Regions from separate parts of the Micromonospora sp. USAFONa4 genome, predicted to be linked through region 3. Evidence: riboswitches for the same ligand, from Rfam matches in the RefSeq annotation. Region 3 holds a riboswitch; each other region holds the start of a gene.
The links. Region 3 has a riboswitch for cyclic di-AMP ahead of AC0OO9_RS06960 (coiled-coil domain-containing protein). Riboswitches for the same ligand answer to the same signal wherever they lie in the genome.

Region 1 (6,681 bases), 1.8 Mb from region 3:
CTTGAACGGCGCCTTGAGCAGGTCGAAGTAGTGCGACCAGTTCCAGTACGGTCCCGGGTCCCAGTGCATGCCGCGCACGTTCGCGGCGACGGTGCCGGGGACGTTGTCGTGCCCGATGATGTGGTTGCGGTCCAGCGGGATGTTGTACGCCCGTGCCAGGTGGCGGACCAGCTTGGCGGAGGTGCGGTACATCGCCTCGGTGTACCAGGTGCCGTGCCCGGCGAAGCCCTCGTGTTCGAGGCCGATGGACTTGGCGTTCACGTACCAGTTGCCGGCGTGCCAGCCGACGTTCTTGGTCTTGATGTGCTGGGCGATGTGCCCGTCCACCGAGCGCAGGGTGTAGTGCCAACCCACCCGCTTCGGGTCCTTGACCAGGTTGACGCTGGGACCGAAGTAGCCCTCGGTGTCGTGGATGACGATGTACTCGATCTTCTGCTGGGTGGGACGGTTGCCCAGGTCGTGGTTGCCGTAGTCGCCCAGGGTGGGGCCGTAGTTCTCGTACGGCGCCGGGATCCACTCGCAGGAGATGTCGTCCGGGCACTCCAGCCCGTCCGGCCGGGCGAGCTTGCGCAGGTTCAGCCGGTCCAGCCAGGAGCGGTTCGGCTGGACCGCCTGGCCGGCCAGCGTGACCCGCTGCCCGTCGTCGGTCACCCGGCTGTCGCCCGTGGCGATGGTGGCGTACACCTCGTTGGCGAAGGCCGCCGCGGCGTCGGCGCTGTCCGCGCCGGAGTACCGGGCCACCGCGCCGTACCAGGCCGCCGGGTCGGTGCCGGCGCCGACCGGGGCGCCGATCTCCTTCTGGTACGCGGCCAGCAGCGCCGCGCCGCCCCGGATGTTCGCCGTGACGTCCGTCCGCAGCGACTCCTCGCTGGCGCCGGTCAGCCCGGCGGCGGCGTCGACGGTCCGCAGCGCGGCCTCGGCGGGCGGCGTGGCGGCCGGCGGCTCGTGGGCCTCGGCGAGGGACGGGCGGGAGTCGTCGCCGCGCGGGTCCTCGGTGCCCTCGTCGTGGTGCGTGCCGCCGGCGAGGGCGGCGACGTGCTCGGCGTCGGTGAGGTGCATCGGTCCGTAGCCGCCGCTGGTGCTCGGCGTGCCGGCGTTGGTGTCCCAGCGGGACTGCAGGTAGGAGACTCCGAGCAGGACGCTCTCCGGTACGCCGTACTCGGCGGCCGCGGCGGCGTACTGCTGCTGCCGGTCGTCCACCGGCGCTGCCGCGGCGGCGGACCCGGCGGCGGTGAGCGGCGTCGTCGCCATGGCGGCGGCCACGGCGGCGGCCAGCAGGACGCGTCTGCTCCTCGATGTCGCTGACAGGTGCATCAGACCCCCAGTTCGGACGGGCAAAGGTGGGGTCACCTTCGCCCCGCCCGCCGCCTCTGGTCAATACCTTTCCGTCAGACACTTCAGAAGGAAGAAAATCTTCGTCGCCCGGGTTGCGGATCCGCCCGACCCGGACGGGTACGGAGTGTCACCGCCCGTAGGGTTGCGGATCGATAACGGTCGTCTCTACTCTGGTCCTTCGTCGGCCGGTGACATTCCGTCCAACCAGGGCGGTGACGGTCCGACACCGCCGAGTCGCTCCCGAGCGAGCCGGGGACCCAGGTTCCCCGGGGTGAATCCGCAGTCCCTGCGGTAGGGCGCCCCTTCCCGCCCGAACCCGTCAGCTAACCCGGTAGGCGGTACGGAAGAAGGAGCACGAAGCCCGGTGGCACACCATGCCCCGCGGCCACCGTCGGCCCGGTCGGCCCTCGCCGACCCGGTGACGGCTGCGCCGCGCCCACGCTGGTACCGCTGCACCACCGCCCTCGCCGCCCTGGCCGCGTTCGCCGTCGTCCTGACCGGCGGCGCCACGGCGGCCCACGCCGAACCGACGGTCGCCGAGATCGAGCGGCAGATCGACGAGGACTGGAACAAGCTCGAACCGATCATCGAACGGCACAACGCCACCCGCCAGGACCTCGCCGCCAGGCGGAAGCAGGCCGACGCGCTCGCCGCGCAGATCGGGCCGCTGGAGAAGCAGGTCGACCAGGCGATGGAGAAGGTCGGCGCGCTGGCGGCCCGCGCCTACAAGGGCGAGAACGTCTCCGCCGTCAACGCCCTGCTGGGCAGCCGCTCACCGAGCGAGATGATCGGGCAGCTCGAACTGCTCGACCAGTTCGCCCAACACCAGCAGCGGGACGTGCGGCAGGTCGCCGAGCTGCGCGACCGGTTGGCCGCCAGGAAGGCACCGCTGGACGGGATGGTCGTCCAGCTCAGCCGCACCGAGGCCCAGCTCGCGGCGAAGAAGAAGCAGATCAACGCCGAGATCGACCGGTTGCAGAAGCTGCGGCTGCGGGTCTACGGCAACGGCGGCGGCGGACCGCTGCGTCCCGCCCCCTGCCCGGCCGGCTATCCCGGCGGCCCGGCCGGCACCGCCGTGAAGTTCGCCTGCGCGCAGATCGGCAAGCCCTACGTCTGGGGCGCCGAGGGGCCGAACTCGTACGACTGCTCCGGCCTGATGCTCGCCGCCTGGGCGAAGGCGGGGGTGTCGCTGCCGCACAACGCCGCACAGCAGCGCCGGGCCACCGCGTCCGTCAGCCGGGGAGAGCTGCGCCCGGGCGACCTCGTCTTCTACTACAGCGACCTGCACCACGTCGGCATGTACGTCGGCGGGGGCTGGGTGGTGCACGCCTCCCGCGCCGGGGTGCCGATCAAGATGAAGAAGGTCGACGACGGCCCGATCCACAGCTACGGCCGCCCCGGCTGAGTCGCGCGGAGGGCCCCCGCCCGGCGGGGGCCCTCCGCGTGCCCACGGGGTCGGGTCAGCGCGTCGGCCAGGTGCGCCAGTGCTGCCAGGAGCGGCTCGGGGTCGGTCCGCGCTGCCCCTGGTAGCGCGAGCCGTAGACGGCCGAGCCGTACGGGTGCTGCGCCGGCGACGAGAGCCGGAAGATGCAGAGCTGACCGATCTTCATGCCCGGCCAGAGGGTGATCGGCAGGTTGGCCACGTTGGACAGTTCGAGGGTCACGTGCCCGGAGAAGCCCGGGTCGATGAAGCCCGCCGTGGAGTGGGTGAGCAGGCCCAGCCGGCCCAGTGAGCTCTTCCCCTCCAGGCGTCCGGCGAGCTGGTCGCCGAGCGTGATCACCTCCAGCGTCGAGGCGAGCACGAACTCGCCCGGATGCAGCACGTACGGCTCGCCCTCCGGCACCTCGACCATCGACGTGAGGTCGTCCTGCTGCTGCGCGGGGTCGATGTGGGTGTAGAGGTGGTTGTTGAAGACCCGGAAGAGCTTGTCCAGGCGTACGTCGATGCTGGACGGTTGCACCAGCGCGGGCTCGAACGGCTCCAGCGCGAGCGTTCCCGCCTCGATCTCGGAGGCCAGGTCGCGGTCGGAGAGCAGCATCCGCACACCTTAGCGACCGACACGCGTGACCTGCGTGTCGGAGTGCATCTTCGTACAATTGTTCGATAGAATGCCGGCATGGCTTCCTGGTCCGAATTCGCCGCCGACGAGCCCCGCCTCGCCGACGGGATCCGCCTCCTCATGCAGCAGTACGGGCCGGGCTTCGGCTACCTGGCCACCGTCCGCGCCGACGGCGGCCCCCGGGTGCACCCGGTCTCCCCGGTGATCACCGACGAGGGGCTCTTCTGCTTCGTCGTCGACTCGCCCAAGCGGCGCGACCTGGAGCGCGACGGCCGCTACGCGCTGCATTCGTTCCCGCCGGAGGAGAGCGACGACGAAGCCTACGTCGCCGGCCACGCCCGGCCGGTGACCGACCCGGCGCGGGTGGCCCGGCTGGCCCGCAGCCACCGGGCCGCGCCGCAGGTCGACTGGCGGGTCTTCGAGTTCACCGTCGACGTGGCGATGCTGGCCCGCCGCGAGTCCGGCGTCGCGGGCGGCGCCAGCGAGTGGCACGGCCGGCCCGCCGTCCAGGTGTGGCTCGACCCCCACGCGGCCGCCGCCGGCACCGCGCTGGTGCCCGAGACCCGGCCGGGGCGCGTCGGCGACCACGCCGCCCGCCCCGCCGCCTGAGACGCGGTGCGGCGCCCCGGGCCGTCCCCCTCCGGGGCGTCGCACCGTGACCACCGCCCGACCCCCGCGTGCCCGGCCGCGCAGACGCCGGTGCCGGCCCCGTCGAGCGAGGCCGGCACCGGTCGAGTCGTACGGCGCAACTACGCCGCGCGGTACGCGTTCCAGGCGGTCAGCATGCGGCTGGCCTGCCCGGCGGTGAACTGGTACATGCAGGAGTCGTAGCTGTAGTCCATGAAGTTGGTGATCGGGTCGACGCCGGGGGCGGTGCAGGTGTCCCGCCCGGTCGGGCAGCCGGAGGCCGGCGACGCCTCGGCAGCGGTGTCGCTGACGCTGTCGCCCGAGCCGGAGCAGCCGCCCTGGAAGGTGTGGTAGAGGTTCAGCCAGTGGCCGACCTCGTGGGTGCCCGTGTCGCCCTGGTTGTAGTTGGTGGCGGTGCCGCCCGGCAGCGACTCGCTCAGCACGACGACGCCGTCCATGCTGCTGAGCTTCCGGGTCGGGAAGGTCGCCCAGCCGAGCAGGCTGTCGCTCAGCTCGCCCAGGTAGATGTTGAGGGTGTTCTTGCCACCCGTACGCAGCGAGGTCTTCATCGACCGCTCCGCCGAGGAGCCCTGCACGATCGGGTACCAGGACGGGTTCGTCACCCGGTTGATCTTCTGGAGCTGGAAGCTGAACGCGGTGGACGCGCCGCCGGTCGCCCCGCTGAACGACTGGTTCAGCACGTTGATCTGCGAGTTGACCATCGAGTCGGGGATGTTGCCGCCGGCCCGGGTGCTGTTCTCCTGGATCACGTGCACCACCACCGGGATGGTGACGGCGGCCGCCATCGTGGAGGCCCCGGCGCCGGTACGGAACCGGGCCCGCTCACGCAGCGCGGCGGCCATGTCGGCCTCGCGCTCGCGGGTCTCCGCGAGGGTCAGCTCGTTCGGCTCGTGCTTGGCGCCGCTGCCCGGCTTGACGCGGGCGTCCGAGTGGACGTCGGCCGGCTCTACGCAGACCTCGGTCGGGGCGGCGGAGAAGGCCGAAGCGGCCGGTACGACACCCACGGCGGCGGTGCTGAGCAGCAGCGCGAGGGTCGTCGACGCGACGCCGGCCGTACGCCGGGTCAGCAGGTTGGGACGGAGTCCCATGGGCCCACCTCTTTCTGGCGGCGCGACAGGGGGTATGTCACGCCGTGACTGGAACGTTGGGCAGACGTTACAACCCATCGATTGATTTGAGAATGGCCATATGTTGCCGCGGTGGAGATTTTCCTGGCAGCGGCTGGACGCGCATCGACGTTGCTTGACGCGGGACACGGCTCGCCGCCTCGATCCGGACCACGACGCGCGGATCGGGCACGTCGTGCCACGCGGCTCGTGGCGGACGGTGGCGTGACTGGGGTGGCGGCGTGGCGGGCGCGGCGTGGCGCGGCGGGCGGCGGCGTGGCGGCGGTGGCGCGGCGGCGGTGGCGCGGCGCGATCTTGGCGAGTTCAGGCCCCTGTGGGGGCCGTTGGCTGCCAAGATCGCGGCACCGGGTGGTGTCGGAGGGGTACCTGGGTGCAGCGTCGTGACGACTCAGGTACAGTGGTGCCGCCTGCGGGTGTAGTTCAATGGCAGAACATCAGCTTCCCAAGCTGACAGTGCGGGTTCGATTCCCGTCACCCGCTCCACGTGCAAGGCCCTGGTCAGGACGCAGATCCCGACCAGGGCCTTCGACGTTTGCCTGCGCGCCCAACCCGACGAAGCATCGAGCTGGGCGCGTCGAGCGAGTTATGCCGCGAAGCGGGAACGGCGTCGGCGTCCGATCAGGTAGCCAGCGCCGCCGAGGAGCAGGAGCGTACCGCCAATGCCGGCCACGGTCGCGGTGTCGGCACCGGTCACGGGCAGCCCACCGCCCTCGCCGCCGGGGGCGCCCAGGCTGGAGGAGGGGGCAGGGGTCGGTGCAACGGTCGTCGTGGCGCTGGGCGTGGCGCTCGGTGCCGGTGTGGGCTGAGACGTTGCCGTCGGTGTGGGCTGAGGCGCGCAGTCAATCGCACGTGCGGAGTGCAGGCCGTTGTTCAGGTAAGCCAGGTAGGCATCGACGGACCCGTCGTCGAGCACCTTCTGCGCGGTCGCCCTCACGTTGGCGCCAGCGCCCGTCAACGTCCGGACCACCGTGATCCGCAGACTCGTTGACCAGGCGTTCTGCACGTCCGCCTTGAGGAATGCACGCAGATCATCCGCGGTGCCGTCCAGCCGCTCCTGCATCACCCGTGGCAGAACGGGCAACGAATCGGCGTTAGCTGCGGCCAGGATCTGATTGGCCAAGACCCGCACCTCTACATCGGTGGCGGTATCGAGGTCGATGGTGACAAGCTCGCGGATATCCTTGTACACCTTGCGCTCGACCGTCTGGCAGGCCTCGTTCAGACCGGGCGATTCGGTTTGAGCCACCGCCGGCGCTGCCGGAATCATAAAGGCCAGCGCCATTAGGACGCCGGCCGGCATCTTCCATTTCAAGTGGGTCTTCCTCCCCCGTTTCAGGCCAAACATGGAGATACTACCCTCAGTGGACGGAAGAGCAAGAAGGGATTGATGTCGTCGATGGCGCCCAGGGCTTCCGATCGGAGGGAGGCCTCGACGCCCGAGGACGGCTGACATCCTGGACTGCGCAATGAGCGCCTGTACGACCTCCAGATAGTTCCCGCCGAGGCGTTGC
Region 2 (6,681 bases), 2.2 Mb from region 3:
CGTATGGCCCCTGCTTCGTGTTTTCCTGCGCGCCCTCGCGGCCGACGGACGCGTGGAGCCCCGGCCGCCGCGCCGGGGCCGCCGAACATATGAAATGCATATCACGCATCCCTTGACGTATCTTGCAGTGCGTGTGACGGTGGTGGCAGCCCGCGTCCAGCGTCGGCCCGGGTGACCAGGCCGTTCACGTGAGGTAGCGAGGTGTGGGATGAGTCGTCCCGGATCGCCAGGAAGCCAACCGGGCCCGGAGCGGACGCTCCCGGTGCCGGCCACGGGCGGGGCCCCGGCCGACGTCGGCACCGCGATCGCCGTCCCCGCGAGTCCCGGGCAGGCGCTCGCCGAGCTGCACGCCGGCAACCGGCGGTTCGTGACCGGCGCCCCGCGCCACCCCAACCAGGACGCCGGGCACCGCGCCGCGGTCGCCGACGGGCAGCACCCCTTCGCGGTTATCGTCGGTTGCTCCGACTCCCGGCTCGCCGCCGAGATCATCTTCGACCGCGGCCTCGGTGACCTCTTCGTGGTCCGCACCGCCGGGCACACCATCGGTCCCGAGGTGCTGGGCAGCGTGGAGTACGCCGTCACGGTCCTGGGCACGCCGCTGGTGGTGGTGCTCGGTCACGACTCCTGCGGGGCCGTCCAGGCGGCTCGTGCGGCGGACGCCACCGGCACCCCTCCGGTCGGGCACCTGTGCGCCGTGGTGGACGCCGTGGTGCCCAGCCTGCGCCGGGCCGCCGCCGAGGGCGTGCACGACATCGACGGCATCGTCGACATCCACATCGCGCACACCGTCGAGGCGATGCTGGGCCGCTCCGCCGTCCTCGCCGCGGAGGTGGCCGCCGGCCGCTGCGGGGTGGTCGGCATGTCGTACCGGCTGACCGCCGGCGAGGTGCGGACGGTGGCCGAGGTGCCCGCCCGCACGGCCGACGCGCCGGAGGCGGCGGCCAGCGCCGCGCTCGCCTGACTCCGTCCGCCCGGCAGGTCGTCGCGGCGGGCCCGCACGACGGCAGAGGGCCGCTCCCGCGTCCGGCGGGGCGGCCCTCTGTGTGTACGTGTGGTCCCGGCTAGAGCAGTGACACGTGGACGTGGTCGGTGTGGTTCGACGGACCGCTGTAGGAACTCCAGCCCGTCGCCGGGAACCAGATCTGTCTGTTCCAGATCACGTAGTAGATGCCGAGCCGGTCGGCGTTGCGGACCAGGAACGCGGTCAGGTTGTTGCCGTACATGTAGGTGTCGTCGTTGTGCCAGGGGGAGAAGCCGCTCTTCTGCAGCGACCAGTCGCAGGCCCGGCCCTTCGGGTGCTCGTACGGCCCGCCGGGGCGGTAACAGCCGACGAACCGGTTGAAGCCGGCCCGCTTGACCTCCTTGTACATGTGCAGGGTGCGCGCGGTGATGCGGCCGGAGGTGGTGGGGTCGTCCTCGGTGGGTGACAGCGGCGTCCAGTCGCCGTCGGCCGTCCGTCCCGGCGCGATCTTCGCCACCGGCGAGGTGGCGACCACCTTGCCACTGGTCAGCCCTCTGCCGCCGACCAGCGCGAGCGCCTTCTCCGCCTCCCGCTTGCCGCGCGCCATCTCGTTCGTCAGCTTCTGCTGTTCGCGGACCTCGGTGTCGAGCGCCAGCTTGGCCTGCTCGGCGCGGTCCTTGACCGCGTTCACCTCGGCGAGCTTCTTGGAGTTGACCAGGTTGAGCTCGTCGAGGGCGGCGGCGCGCTTGACGAACGAGTCGGGGCTGGCGGTGTCCAGCAGCATGGACACCGCGCCGATCCGCCCGGTGCGGTAGGACTGGGCGGCGATCTGGCTGACCTGGGGGGCCAGCGCGCTCAGTTCGGCCTGCGCCCGGGAGACCTCCAGGGCCAGTTCGAGCTGGCGCTTCTTCGACTTCGCCAGCTTCGCCTTGGCCTGCACGTAGGACCGGTTCCGGGCCTCGATGAGGTCGTCGAGCAGCTTGGGCTCGTCGTCCCCGTGCCCGGAGGGCTTGGGCGGGGTGGGCGCGGCCGCCGCCGGGAGAGGCCCGGCGAAGACCGCCAGAGCGGCGAGTACGGCCACCACGGGCGTCAACCAGCGGCGTAGGGGTGCCGTCACAGTTTTCCCTTCCGTCGACCGCCGACCGGGTTAGCTGACGGGTTCGGGGCGGAAGTGGCCCCTACCGCTGTCGCGGATTCACCCCACGTACCTGGGTCCCCGGTTCGCCTCGCGGCGATTGGGCGGCGGCACCGCAGGCGCCGCTGCGCGCCTTCGGCGGTGACCGGCAGCGAGGTTACCCGAGAACGCTCCCGGGGATCTACGTCCCTAAGCCGACTAGATGCGTTATTTCGTAATGGCGGACGGTGACCAGTGACGCGTTTATCAGGACGAACGTCCTGTTCGGTCACGCTGAGCAGCGTCACCATGCGGTGTCCGTACTTCTGCGCCCGTCGGGCCATCCGGCGGGAGTGGCGGACGGCGTGTCCCCACGCGGCCCGCTGAGGGCCTCCAGCGCCTCGGATCGGTCGGTCGCCGGCCGGGGTGTCGGCGCGGTCGCGGGCGCGGCGCGGTCGGTGGCGTCCCCGCCGCGTCGGCCGGCCGTGGTCACCAGGGCCGCGAGCGCGGTGGTCAGCGGCACGGCGGCGATCAGGCCCAGGGTGGCGACCGCGCTGCGGACGATCTCCTGGGCGAGGAACTCGCTGGTGAGAAGTTGGGTCACCGCCCGCGAGTCGGCGGTCAGCAGGAGCAGCACCGGCAGGGAGGCGCCCGCGTACGCCAGCACGATGGTGTTCACCGTCGAGGCGATGTGCGCCCGGCCGACCCGGGTCGCCGCCCGGTAGAGCTGCGTCCGGGACAGCCCGGGGTTGGCGTGCGCCAGCTCGGTGACCGTGGCGGCCTGGGTCACCGTGACGTCGTCCAGCACGCCGAGGGAGCCGATGATGATCCCGGCCAGCAGCAGCCCGTGCAGGTCGACGTCGGCCTGGTACATCGACAGCGTGGTGGCGTCCTCGGAGCCGAACCCGGTCAGGTGGGTCGCGGCGGTGGCGATCGTGCCGAGGACACCGGTCAGCACCAGGCTGCCCAGCGTGCCGAGCACGGCGACCGAGGTCTGCGCCGTCACGCCGTGGGTCAGGTAGAGCACCACGAACATGATCAGAGCGGCGCCGACGACCGCGACCAGCAGGGGCGGGTTCCCGGCGCTGATGCCCGGCAGCACGAAGGTCAGCAGGATGGCGAAGCTCGCCGCCAGGCCGCCCAGCGCGGCCAGCCCGCGCCACCGCCCGAAGGCGACGATGGCGGCCGCGAAGAGCGCCACCAGCCAGACCAGCGGCTTGCCGCGCTGGTGCTCGGCGATGTTGTAGGTGCTGGCCGTGGGGTCGGCGGGGTCGGTGAGCTCGACCAGGATGATCTCGTCGTCCACGGCGATGGTCGGCGCACCGGGCCCGGCCGGGATCGGCGTCTGGATCTGCTGGCCGGCGTCGGGGCCGTCCTGCACCCGTACGGTGACCGTGCCGCAGGGGCCCTGCGGCGCGTCGGGGCTCCCCTCCGGGGCCTCCGGGGCGGGCGGGCAGGGCTCCGTCACCACCCGTGTCACCGTGCCGTGGTAGCGGGGTGCGTCGGTGCCGGTCGCCGGGTCGGGCGCGTCCCACGGCCACAGCACCAGGGCCGCGATCAGCGTGGCGACGAAGAGGGGCACCACCGTCGCGACGAGGATCCGCCGCACCCTCGGCGGGGCGGACGGAGCGGGACGGGTGTGGTCGGCGCCCAACGTGTGTCTCCCTACGAATCCAGGGCGGGGTACGGGCCGGCGGGCCGGTCGGTTCAGCGTCGCCACGGGCTCGGGGGCGGGAACCGCCTCCACGTGGCGCTGTGGTCACGTGCCGTGGTCGTCGGCTCCCGTCCGCCGACGGGTGGTCGGCGCCGTCGCCCGGCGGAGGGCGCGGCGCGGGCGGTGCGGAGTCCGGAGGGCCACCGGCCGAATGGTAGCCACCCCGGCATCGGGGCGCAGGTCGTGCGGGTGGTGTCGCGGCGCGGACCTTCGCCACGCCCGCCCCGGCACGCCCACGCGCGGGACCTGCGCGCGCCGGTCGTGGGTGGTGCCCGTGCGGCACGGGCCGACGCGCTAGCGTGAGGGACGTGCGGACGACGGTGACGGCGGCGCGGGGCGCGCGGCTCCTGCTGCTCGTCGGCACGCTGCTCGGGCTGGCCGCGATGCACACGATCGGCCACGACTCGCACCAGACGGGTCATCCCGCGAACCCGTCGGCGCACGCCGCCGCCGCGCCCGGCCCGCACGCCGCCGTGCCCGGCCCGCACGCCGCCGTGCCCGGCCCGCACGCCGCCGCGCCCGGCCCGCACACCGCCGGGTTGGCCCTCCAGACCGTCGTGGGCTGTCCCGGGGGCTGCGTCTCCGAGGAACTCCTGTCCGCTGGCGGTCGCACGGGGGGAGGGCTGCCCGGGTGGGGCGTGTGCCTGGCGGTGCTGGGCGTGTTCACGGCCGCGCTGCTGCTGGCGGCGCTGCTGTCGGTCCGCCTACGCGCCGTCGGCCCGACCGGGGGCGGTCCGGTCCGGGCCTTCCCACCGCCCCGGGCCCCGCCGCCCCGGCCGGTCGGTCTGCGGCTCGCCACGGTCTCGGTGCTGCGCAGGTAGGACGCGTTCGACGCGGTGCGGTTGCACGCCGTTCCGCGTCCCCGTCATGCCGCGTACGTTCCGACACCGAAAGGCTCCACCATGACCACTCGTACCCTCGCGCGCCGTGCCGCCCTGGCCGGCGTCGCCGTCACCACCGCCCTCGCCCTCGCCGCCTGCGGCGGCGACGACCACTCGTCGCCGGGGGCGGGGCACGGCACCCCCGGCACCGGCGGGCCGGCCGCCACCGCCACCGGTGCGGCCGCGTTCGGCGATGCGGACGTGATGTTCGCCCAGATGATGATTCCGCACCACCAGCAGGCGGTGGAGATGGCCGAACTGGCGCCGACGCGGGCGGCGGATCCGGAGGTCAAGCGGCTCGCCACGGAGATCAAGGCCGCCCAGGGGCCCGAGATCGCCACGATGAGCGGCTGGCTGGCGGCCTGGGGGCGGCCGGTGCCGTCGCCGGGCGGCATGCCGCACATGGACCACGGCATGCCCGGCATGATGTCCGACGCCGACATGGCGAAGCTGGCGGCTGCCACCGGCCGGGAGTTCGACCGGCAGTTCCTGACCATGATGATCGCCCACCACGAGGGCGCGATCACCATGGCGCGCGACGAGCTGGCCCGGGGCGTGAACGCGGAGGCCAAGGCAATGGCCCAGCAGATCGTCAGCACCCAGCAGGCGGAGATCGACACGATGCGCAAGATCCTCGGCCGGTTCTGAGCCGCCCGCCCCGGCGTCCCGGATCCGGGGGCGCCGGGGCGCCGCCACCGGATCCGGCCCGGAGGGGCCCGGTGCGCGGACCCGGCCTGGAGGGCCCGGCGCGCGGATCCGGCCGTGAGGGCCCCGGCGCGCGGAACCGGTGCGCCGACGGGCGAAGGAGCCTGCCGGTGGTCAGCCGCGCTTCATGAGGCGGCCGACGGCGGCCATCATCTCGGTGGCCATCTCGTCGGCCCGGCCCTCGGCCGCGCCCTCGCGCATGCAGTGCCGGGCGTGCCCGTCGAGCAGGCCCAGCGCGACCTTGTCCAGGGCGGCCTGGATCGCGGAGATCTGGGTGAGCACGTCGATGCAGTAGCGATCCTCGTCGACCATCTTCTCGATGCCACGGACCTGCCCCTCGACGCGGCGCAGCCGCGCGAGCAGCTGATCCTTGGTGGCGGTGTAGCCCCTGGTCGGGGTGGGCGTCGGTGTGGTCATGGGGTCGAGGATACCGTACCCCTCGGGGGTATGGTACGTTCGCTTCCAGCCGGGATACCCCCACCGGGTACCGGTACATGACGCAGGCACCGGTCCGCCTCCGGTTTACCCCTGGGGGGTATAGGCTGGAGGCGTCGAGAGGAGAGTTCCATGATCACCACGACGTACCAGGTGCAGGGCATGACCTGTGGGCACTGCGCCACCGCGGTCAGCACCGAGGTCGGCGCGATCCCGGGCGTCAGCGACGTCCAGGTCGACGTCGCCGCCGGTCAGGTCACCGTCACCAGCGAAGGTCCGTTGGAAACCGACACCGTGCGCTCCGCCGTCGACGAGGCCGGCTACGACCTCGTCGGCGCCTGACGGCGGGCACGGGGGAGACGAGGCACATCATGAACACGGCGACGAAGCTGAGCGGTTTCGCCCTCGGCCTCGCGGTGGTGTTCGGCGCGACGTACGGGGTCGGCCGGGTGGCCGACCCCGTGGCGCCGCCCGCCGAAGCCCCGCACGACGCCACCGGGGGGCACGGGAACGACGGCGAGGACGGACACGGGGGCGACAACGGCGCGGCGGCGCACCTGCCCGGCGGCCTGCTCGTCTCCGACCGCGGCTACACCCTGCGCCCGGTGGACGCCCCGGCCGGGCAGTTCGCCTTCCAGGTCACCGGCCCGGACGGCCGGGCGGTGACCGCGTACGACGTGGCGCACGACAAGCGCATGCACCTGATCGTGGCCCGCCGCGACCTCTCCGGTTTCCGGCACGTGCACCCGGAGATGGCGCCGGACGGCACCTGGCGGGTCGACTCGCCGCTCGCCGGGCCAGGCGTCTGGCGGGCGTTCGCCGACTTCACCCCGACCGGGGGCGAGGCGCTGACGCTCGGCGTCGACGTGAC
Region 3 (6,681 bases):
CACGCCTACGTGCGGAACCTGACCAACGGCAAGACCGCGCACCTGCGCACCGACTCCGAGGCCTTCGTCGAGGAGATCCGGGTGCTGGCCGCCGCCGGCCACGCCGCGAAGATCCGCGCCGAGATCAACAACCTGAACACCACCCACCCGGGTGACGGCTGGGACGCCACCGAGAAGCGCCTCGTCGAGGCCGGCGTCTTCGAGGGCTGACCCCTCCCCCACGCGACACCTGAACGCCCGCCGGGATCCTCCCGGCGGGCGTTCGCGCGTCCGGCCCCCTCTGCCCGTTGATCATGAAGTTGTTGCGCTTCGCCTCGGCGTGTCGCAACAACTTCATGATCAACGCGGCGGAGAGCTTTTCTAAGGCTCAAGCAGGGTGACCTCGCCGGTCGTCAGGTCGTAGAGGGCACCGACCACCGTCAGCCGGCCGGCGGCGACCGGGACGGCGAGCCGGTCGTCGGCGCGCAGGGCGGCGACCGTACGGAGCACGTGCCGGCGGACCGCCATCGGGTGCACCCGGGGGTCGTCGATGCCCACCTCGGTCACCGCCGGGGCGATCTGCTCGACGAGGTGGGCCAGCGCGCCGCCCGGTGACCGCCCGCCACGCAACGCGTCCACGGCGGAGGCCACCGCGCCGCACCGCTCGTGCCCGAGCACCATCACCAGCGGCACGTCCAGCTCACCGACCACGTACTCGATGGAGCCGAGCACCGCCCGGTCCAGTACGTGCCCACCGGTGCGGATCACGCAGATCGAGCCGAAGGTCTGGTCGAAGATCGCCTCCAGCGGCACCCGCGAGTCGATGCAGCCGAGCAGGACCGCGTACGGCTGCTGGTCGCCCGAAGCCGCCGCGGCGGCGGTGACGTCGTGGCCGTGCACCGGCTGGCCGCTGACGAATCGGCGGTTGCCGGCGAGCAGCTCGGCCAGCGCGGCCCGGGGCGACCCCATGCCCCCAGCTTGGCGGGCCCGCCGGCCGCCCGGAGCGGGTTGCGAACCTTCTCACCGACATGGTTGCCGTGGTCTCATGACGGGTAGCCGGTGTTACCACCGGGTATCCCCGGTGTTGCGGTTCTGTGCGGCCCTGGGGGGGTGACCATGTCGGAGCACGTCGAGGTACGTCTTCCCGACGACGTACGCCTGCACGTCGAGGCGGTAGGACCAGCCGATGCCGAGGTCACCGTCGTGCTGCTGCACGGCTGGACGCTGGACGGGCGGGCCTGGCACCGGCAGCTCGCCGACCTGCGGCAACGCTTCGGCGACGCGGTGCGGGTGGTGACCTACGACGCCCGCGGCCACGGCCGGTCGAGCTGCATGGCGCTGCCCACCGCCACCGTGGCCCAGCTCGGCGACGACCTCGCCGCGGTGCTGGACGAGGTGGCCCCGGCCGGGCGTGTCGTGCTGGTCGGCCACTCGATGGGCGGCATGACGATCATGGAGTACGCGCACCGCCACCCCGCGCACTTCGCCGCCCGGACGGCCGGGCTGGTCTTCGTCTCCACCACCGCCGAGGGGCACACGCACACGGCGTACGGCCTCTCGCCCCGGATCGCCCGGTTGATCCGGCTCGCCGAGACCACGGGGGCCGGCGTGCTGGCCCGGTGCGGGGCCTGGCGACCGCCCCGGGCGCTGCTGCGCGCGCTGCGTCCCAGCATCCGCTGGATGCTCTTCGGCGACCGCTGCGACCCGCACGACATCCGGCTGGTCACCTCGGCGGTGGCCCGCGCGACCCTCCGCTCGATCGGCGGGTTCCGCGCGTCCATCGGGGCGCAGCACCGGCTGGACACCCTCGCCGCGCTGGCCCACCTGCCGGCCGCCGCCCTGGTCGGCGACCGGGACCGGCTCACCCCGCCGCCCTGCGCCGAGTCGATCGCCGGCGCGCTGCCGGCGACCGAGCTGACCGTCTGCCCGGGTGCCGGGCACATGCTGATGATGGAACGCCCCGACGAGGTCAACGCGGCGCTCGGCGGCGTGCTCCGTCGCGTGCTCACCGCCCCCGGGGCGGGCGCCACCGCCGCCACCCGCGCGGACTGAACCGGGCCCGGCAGAGAGCGCGGCACGGGCTGAACCGGGCCCGACGGGAAGCGCCACGCGGACTGGACCGGGCCCGGCGGGGAGCGCGTCGCGGCCCCTGCGGGCGTGACGCGGGTTCCTTTCCCGCACCGGTGGCGCCGCTGGTTGCCTGCGGGCCGTACCCTCTTGCGGTTGGCCTGGCGCGGTTCGCACGGTTCGCGCCGCCCGCCGCCGACGTCAGGAGGAGCGAGCGGTGACCGACCAGACCACCCTGGAACAGGAGATCGCCGTCGAGCAGCGGCATCTCGACCGGGTGTACGCCCGACTGGCCGAGCTGCGCCGGTCGGCGGTCAGCGCCGAGAAGGAGGGCTACCGGCTCGCCCGGGTGGGCAACTTCGGGGCGCTTGTCGAACGGGACGCGATGGTGTTCCACGCCGCACGGCGGCGGCACATGCTGGACGCCGAGCACGAGGGCCTGGTCTTCGGCCGGCTGGACCTGCTCGACCGGCAGGTGCTGCACGTCGGGCGGCTCGGCATCCGCGACGACGACGCGTCCACGCTGGTGGTCGACTGGCGGGCCCCGGCAGCCGCCGCCTTCTACCAGGCCACCCCCGCGCAGCCGCTGGGCGTGGTGCGGCGGCGCACGATCCAGTCCTCCGCCGAGCGGGTCACCCGGATCGAGGACGACCTGCTCGATCCGGTCGCCGCGCCCGCCGACATGGCGGTGGTCGGCGACGGCGCGCTGCTGGCCACGCTGTCGAAGGCCACCGGCCGGGGGATGCGGGACATCGTCGCCACCATCCAGCGGGAGCAGGACGAGGCCATCCGCTCCCCCGGCTCGGGCGTGACGATCGTTTCCGGCGGTCCGGGCACCGGGAAGACGGCCGTCGCCCTGCACCGGGCCGCGTACCTGCTCTATTCCGACCGCAGCCGGTTCGCCGGCGGCGGCATCCTGGTGGTGGGCCCGTCCTCGGTCTTCGTCGAGTACATCGCCTCGGTGCTGCCCTCGCTCGGCGAGGACACCGCCACCCTGCACTCGCTGGGCACCCTCTTCGCGGGCCTGACCGCCACCCGCACCGATCCGCCGGCGGTGGCGGCGGTGAAGGGCTCGCTGCGGATGCGGCGGGTGCTGGAGCGGGCGGTCCGGGACGCGGTGCCGGGCGGCCCGACCGAGCTGCGCCTGCTCTACCGGGGCGAGCTGCTCCGGCTGGAGGGCCGCGAGCTGGACGGCATCCGGGATCGGGCGATGCCCCGGGGCGCCCGCCGCAACGAGGTGCGCCGGGCCGGCTTCGACGGGGTCTTCGCGGCGCTGTGGGCGCAGGCCCGCAGGTTGGGCGTGGGCCGGCTGCCCGAGCAGCGCGCGTTCGAGGACGAGATCGCCGAGCGGCCGGAGTTCCGGGAGTTCCTGAAGGCGTGGTGGCCCCGGCTGCACCCCCGGCACGTGCTGGGCTGGCTGGCCCGTCCGGACCGGCTGCACCGCTACGCCGAGGGGATCCTCTCCCGCGCCGAGATCCGGCTGCTGACCGACGCGTACCGCAGCCTCGACGCCGCCGGGTTGACGATCGCCGACATCGCCCTGCTCGACGAGCTTGACGCGCTGCTCGGCAAGCCGATGAAGCCCGCCCGGGCGAAGCGGGACCCGTTCCAGCTGGCCGGTGGGGTCCGCGAGCTGAGCACCTTCGCCGACCGGCAGCGCGCCGCCCGCGAGGCGGCGCGGGAACGCCCGGACGACTACCGGGAGTACGCGCACGTGGTGGTCGACGAGTCGCAGGACGTCTCGCCGATGCAGTGGCGCATGATCGGCAGGCGGGGCCGGCTGGCCTCATGGACGGTGGTGGGCGACCCGGCGCAGACGGCGTGGACGGGGGATCCCGAGGAGCTGCACCGGGCCCGGGACCAGGCGTTGGGCCGGCGCAAGCGGCACCACTTCACCCTCACCACGAACTACCGCAACTCGGCGGAGATCTTCGCGGTGGCGGCGGCCGAGATCCGCCGGCTGCACCCGGACCTGCCGCTGCCCCGGGCGGTGCGCTCCACCGGCGTCGACCCGGTCGCGCTGTCGGTGCCGCCGGGGGAGCTGGAGGCCGCGGTGGTGGCGGCGGCCGGCGCGCTGCTCGCCGAGGTCGAGGGCACGGTCGGGGTGATCACGCCGGTGCCGCGCCGCGACGAGGTGGCCGGCTGGCTGGGCGGGCTCGGCGCGCCGCGTTTGCAGGTGGTGACCAGCCTGGAGGCCAAGGGCATGGAGTACGACGGGGTCGTCCTCGTCGCCCCGGGCGAGATCCGGGCCGACCCGGGGTCGGGGGTGCGGACGCTCTACGTGGCGCTGTCCCGGGCCACCCAGCGGCTGACCACCGTCGACCCGATCGGCTGAGCTGCCGTTACTTGCATACATAGCGATGTGAGCATAGATTGAACGTGAATCCGGACGCCTGACGGAGGGTGGGCGCGTGGGCGCAGGTCATGACCACCATCACGGGTCGGTGGCGAATGCCGCGCACCGCCACCGGGGCCGGCTCTGGGCGGCGTTCGGGCTGCTCGCCGGCCTCATGGTGGTGGAGGCGGTGGCGGCCTTCCGCACGGGCTCGCTGGCCCTGCTGAGCGACGCCGGGCACATGTTCACCGACGTGCTCGGCATCGGCATGGCGCTCGCGGCGATCGCCGCGACCCGGCGGGCGGGCGCCGACCCGCAGCGCACCTTCGGCCTCTACCGGCTGGAGGTACTGGCAGCACTGGCCAACGCCGCCCTGCTCTGCGGCGTCGCGGTCTACGTCGTGATCGAGGCGGTACGCCGCTTCGGCGACCCGCCGGAGGTGCTGGCCGGCCCGATGCTGGTGGTCGCCGTGCTCGGCCTGCTCGCCAACATCGGCGCCTTCGCGCTGCTGCGCTCCGGGGCGAAGGAGAGCATCAACGTCCACGGCGCGTACCTGGAGGTGCTCGGCGACCTGCTTGGGTCACTCGGCGTGATCGGGGCCGCGCTGCTGATCGCCACCACCGGCTGGTGGTGGGCGGACCCACTGGTGGCGGTCGCGATCGGGGTGCTCATCCTGCCGCGCACCTGGCGGCTCGGGCGGGCCGCGCTGCGCATCCTGGTGCAGGCCGCGCCGGAGCACCTCCAGGTGACCGCGGTGCACGACCGACTGGCCGCCGTGCCCGGCGTCGCCGAGGTGCACGACCTGCACGTCTGGACGCTGACCTCCGGGATGGAGGTGGCCTCGGCCCACCTGACCATGGCACCCGGCGCGGAGGTCGGCGCGGTGCTGGGCGCCGCCCGGGCCGCGCTGCACGACGACTTCCACATCGAGCACGCCACGTTGCAGATCGAGCCCGGAGCGTCGCGCGGGGCCTGCGGGTCGCTTGAGTGGTAATGAGGACAACCTTAAATCTGGGAGAGTATTGTGCGCTTATGCCGGATTTGACTGTTAGTGGACGTACACCCTGCGTCACCTGCGCTGCATCAGTCACACCGGCACCGGTAGGCTCGGCTTCGGCCTCCGCCAGGCGGCACCCACCGGTGCCGGCGGTGGCCGCCGCCTAATCGCCCGGCGGGGCGAACCGGGGAACCATGTTCGTGGGGTGCATCCGCTTCAGCGGTAGGGATCTTCCGTCCCGAACCCGTCAGCTAACCCGGTCGGCGGCTGACGGAAGGACACGTGTATGCCAGTGATGGCACCTGTACGACGACGTGCCGCCCGGACGGCGGCCCTGATCGCCACGATGCTCGCCCTCGGCGCCGCGGTGGCCCCGGTCACCGCCGCCCCGGCGGCGGCCGCCACCCGGGCCGGACTGCTCGCGGCGGCCCCCGGCCAGGACGAGGAGGGCGGCACCCCCGCCCTGCGGGCCCAGTTGGAGGCCGCCAGCAAGGGCTACCTCGACGCCAAGCGCGCCCTGGACACGTCGGCCAGGCGGCAGCAGCAGCTCGCCGCGCAGCTCAAGACCACCGAGGTCGAGCTGGCCGCGCACACCGCCAGGGTCGGCGAGATCGCGGGGGCGGCCTACCGCACCGGCCGACTCAGCGTGGCGTCCGCCCTACTCAACAGCAGCTCGCCGGACGGCTTCATGGACCGCGCCGCCGCCCTCGACGCGGTGGCCGCCAAGGAGGACCGGGCCCTGCGCGAACTCCAGGAGACCCGGGACCAGGCCACCCGCACCAAGCTCGCCCTGGACGGCGAGATCCGGGAGCAGCGCAAGCAGGTCACCGTGATGGCCAAGCGCAAGGAGCAGGCCGAGCGGGCGCTGACGGTCGCCAACCGCGAGCAGCAGCAACAGCGGCAGCAGTCCACGGGGGCGGGCACCTCGCCGGGCGGCACCTCCAGCAAGACGGCGAAGGCGGCCCCGCGCAACTCCGACGGCTCCTGGCCGCGCGAGTCGTGCAGCGTCAACGACCCCACCCCCGCCAACGGCTGCATCACGCCGCGCACCCTGCACGCGCTCAACCAGGCCAAGGCGGCGGGCTTCACCCGCTACGTCTCCTGCTACCGCCCCGGTGGCTCGGGCGAACACCCGAAGGGCCGGGCCTGCGACTTTGCGGCTCAGAAGGGCGGCTTCGGCGGCGACGCCACCGGCGGCGACCGGACGTACGGCAACAACCTGTCGGCGTACTTCGTGCGCAACGCCGACCGGCTCGCCGTGCTCTACGTGATCTGGTACAGGCAGATCTGGCTCCCCAGCAGC

Region 1: it holds a riboswitch for cyclic di-AMP, as region 3 does, so the genes downstream of both, AC0OO9_RS15085 (C40 family peptidase) here and AC0OO9_RS06960 (coiled-coil domain-containing protein) in region 3, are expected to answer to the same signal.
Region 2: it holds a riboswitch for cyclic di-AMP, as region 3 does, so the genes downstream of both, AC0OO9_RS17460 (coiled-coil domain-containing protein) here and AC0OO9_RS06960 (coiled-coil domain-containing protein) in region 3, are expected to answer to the same signal.

What each region holds. Positions count from the first base shown of each region.
Region 1 is NZ_CM170072.1:3,444,377-3,451,057, forward strand. Features, by position in the region: gene AC0OO9_RS15080 (N-acetylmuramoyl-L-alanine amidase) at 1-1,314, opposite strand, end outside; cyclic di-AMP (ydaO/yuaA leader) riboswitch at 1,553-1,687, shown strand; gene AC0OO9_RS15085 (C40 family peptidase) at 1,700-2,740, shown strand; gene dcd (dCTP deaminase) at 2,796-3,374, opposite strand; gene AC0OO9_RS15095 (pyridoxamine 5'-phosphate oxidase family protein) at 3,453-4,004, shown strand; gene AC0OO9_RS15100 (zinc metalloprotease) at 4,145-5,131, opposite strand; tRNA gene AC0OO9_RS15105 (tRNA-Gly) at 5,580-5,653, shown strand; gene AC0OO9_RS15110 (LPXTG cell wall anchor domain-containing protein) at 5,754-6,482, opposite strand.
Region 2 is NZ_CM170072.1:3,942,768-3,949,448, forward strand. Features, by position in the region: gene AC0OO9_RS17455 (carbonic anhydrase) at 209-961, shown strand; gene AC0OO9_RS17460 (coiled-coil domain-containing protein) at 1,062-2,078, opposite strand; cyclic di-AMP (ydaO/yuaA leader) riboswitch at 2,082-2,213, opposite strand; gene AC0OO9_RS17465 (YibE/F family protein) at 2,380-3,729, opposite strand; gene AC0OO9_RS17470 (hypothetical protein) at 4,098-4,610, shown strand; gene AC0OO9_RS17475 (DUF305 domain-containing protein) at 4,692-5,318, shown strand; gene AC0OO9_RS17480 (metal-sensitive transcriptional regulator) at 5,490-5,792, opposite strand; gene AC0OO9_RS17485 (heavy-metal-associated domain-containing protein) at 5,943-6,152, shown strand; gene AC0OO9_RS17490 (hypothetical protein) at 6,182-6,681, shown strand, end outside.
Region 3 is NZ_CM170072.1:1,692,873-1,699,553, forward strand. Features, by position in the region: gene AC0OO9_RS06935 (hypothetical protein) at 1-210, shown strand, start outside; gene AC0OO9_RS06940 (carbonic anhydrase) at 361-948, opposite strand; gene AC0OO9_RS06945 (alpha/beta fold hydrolase) at 1,096-2,031, shown strand; gene AC0OO9_RS06950 (HelD family protein) at 2,264-4,381, shown strand; gene AC0OO9_RS06955 (cation diffusion facilitator family transporter) at 4,458-5,375, shown strand; cyclic di-AMP (ydaO/yuaA leader) riboswitch at 5,529-5,660, shown strand; gene AC0OO9_RS06960 (coiled-coil domain-containing protein) at 5,674-6,681, shown strand, end outside.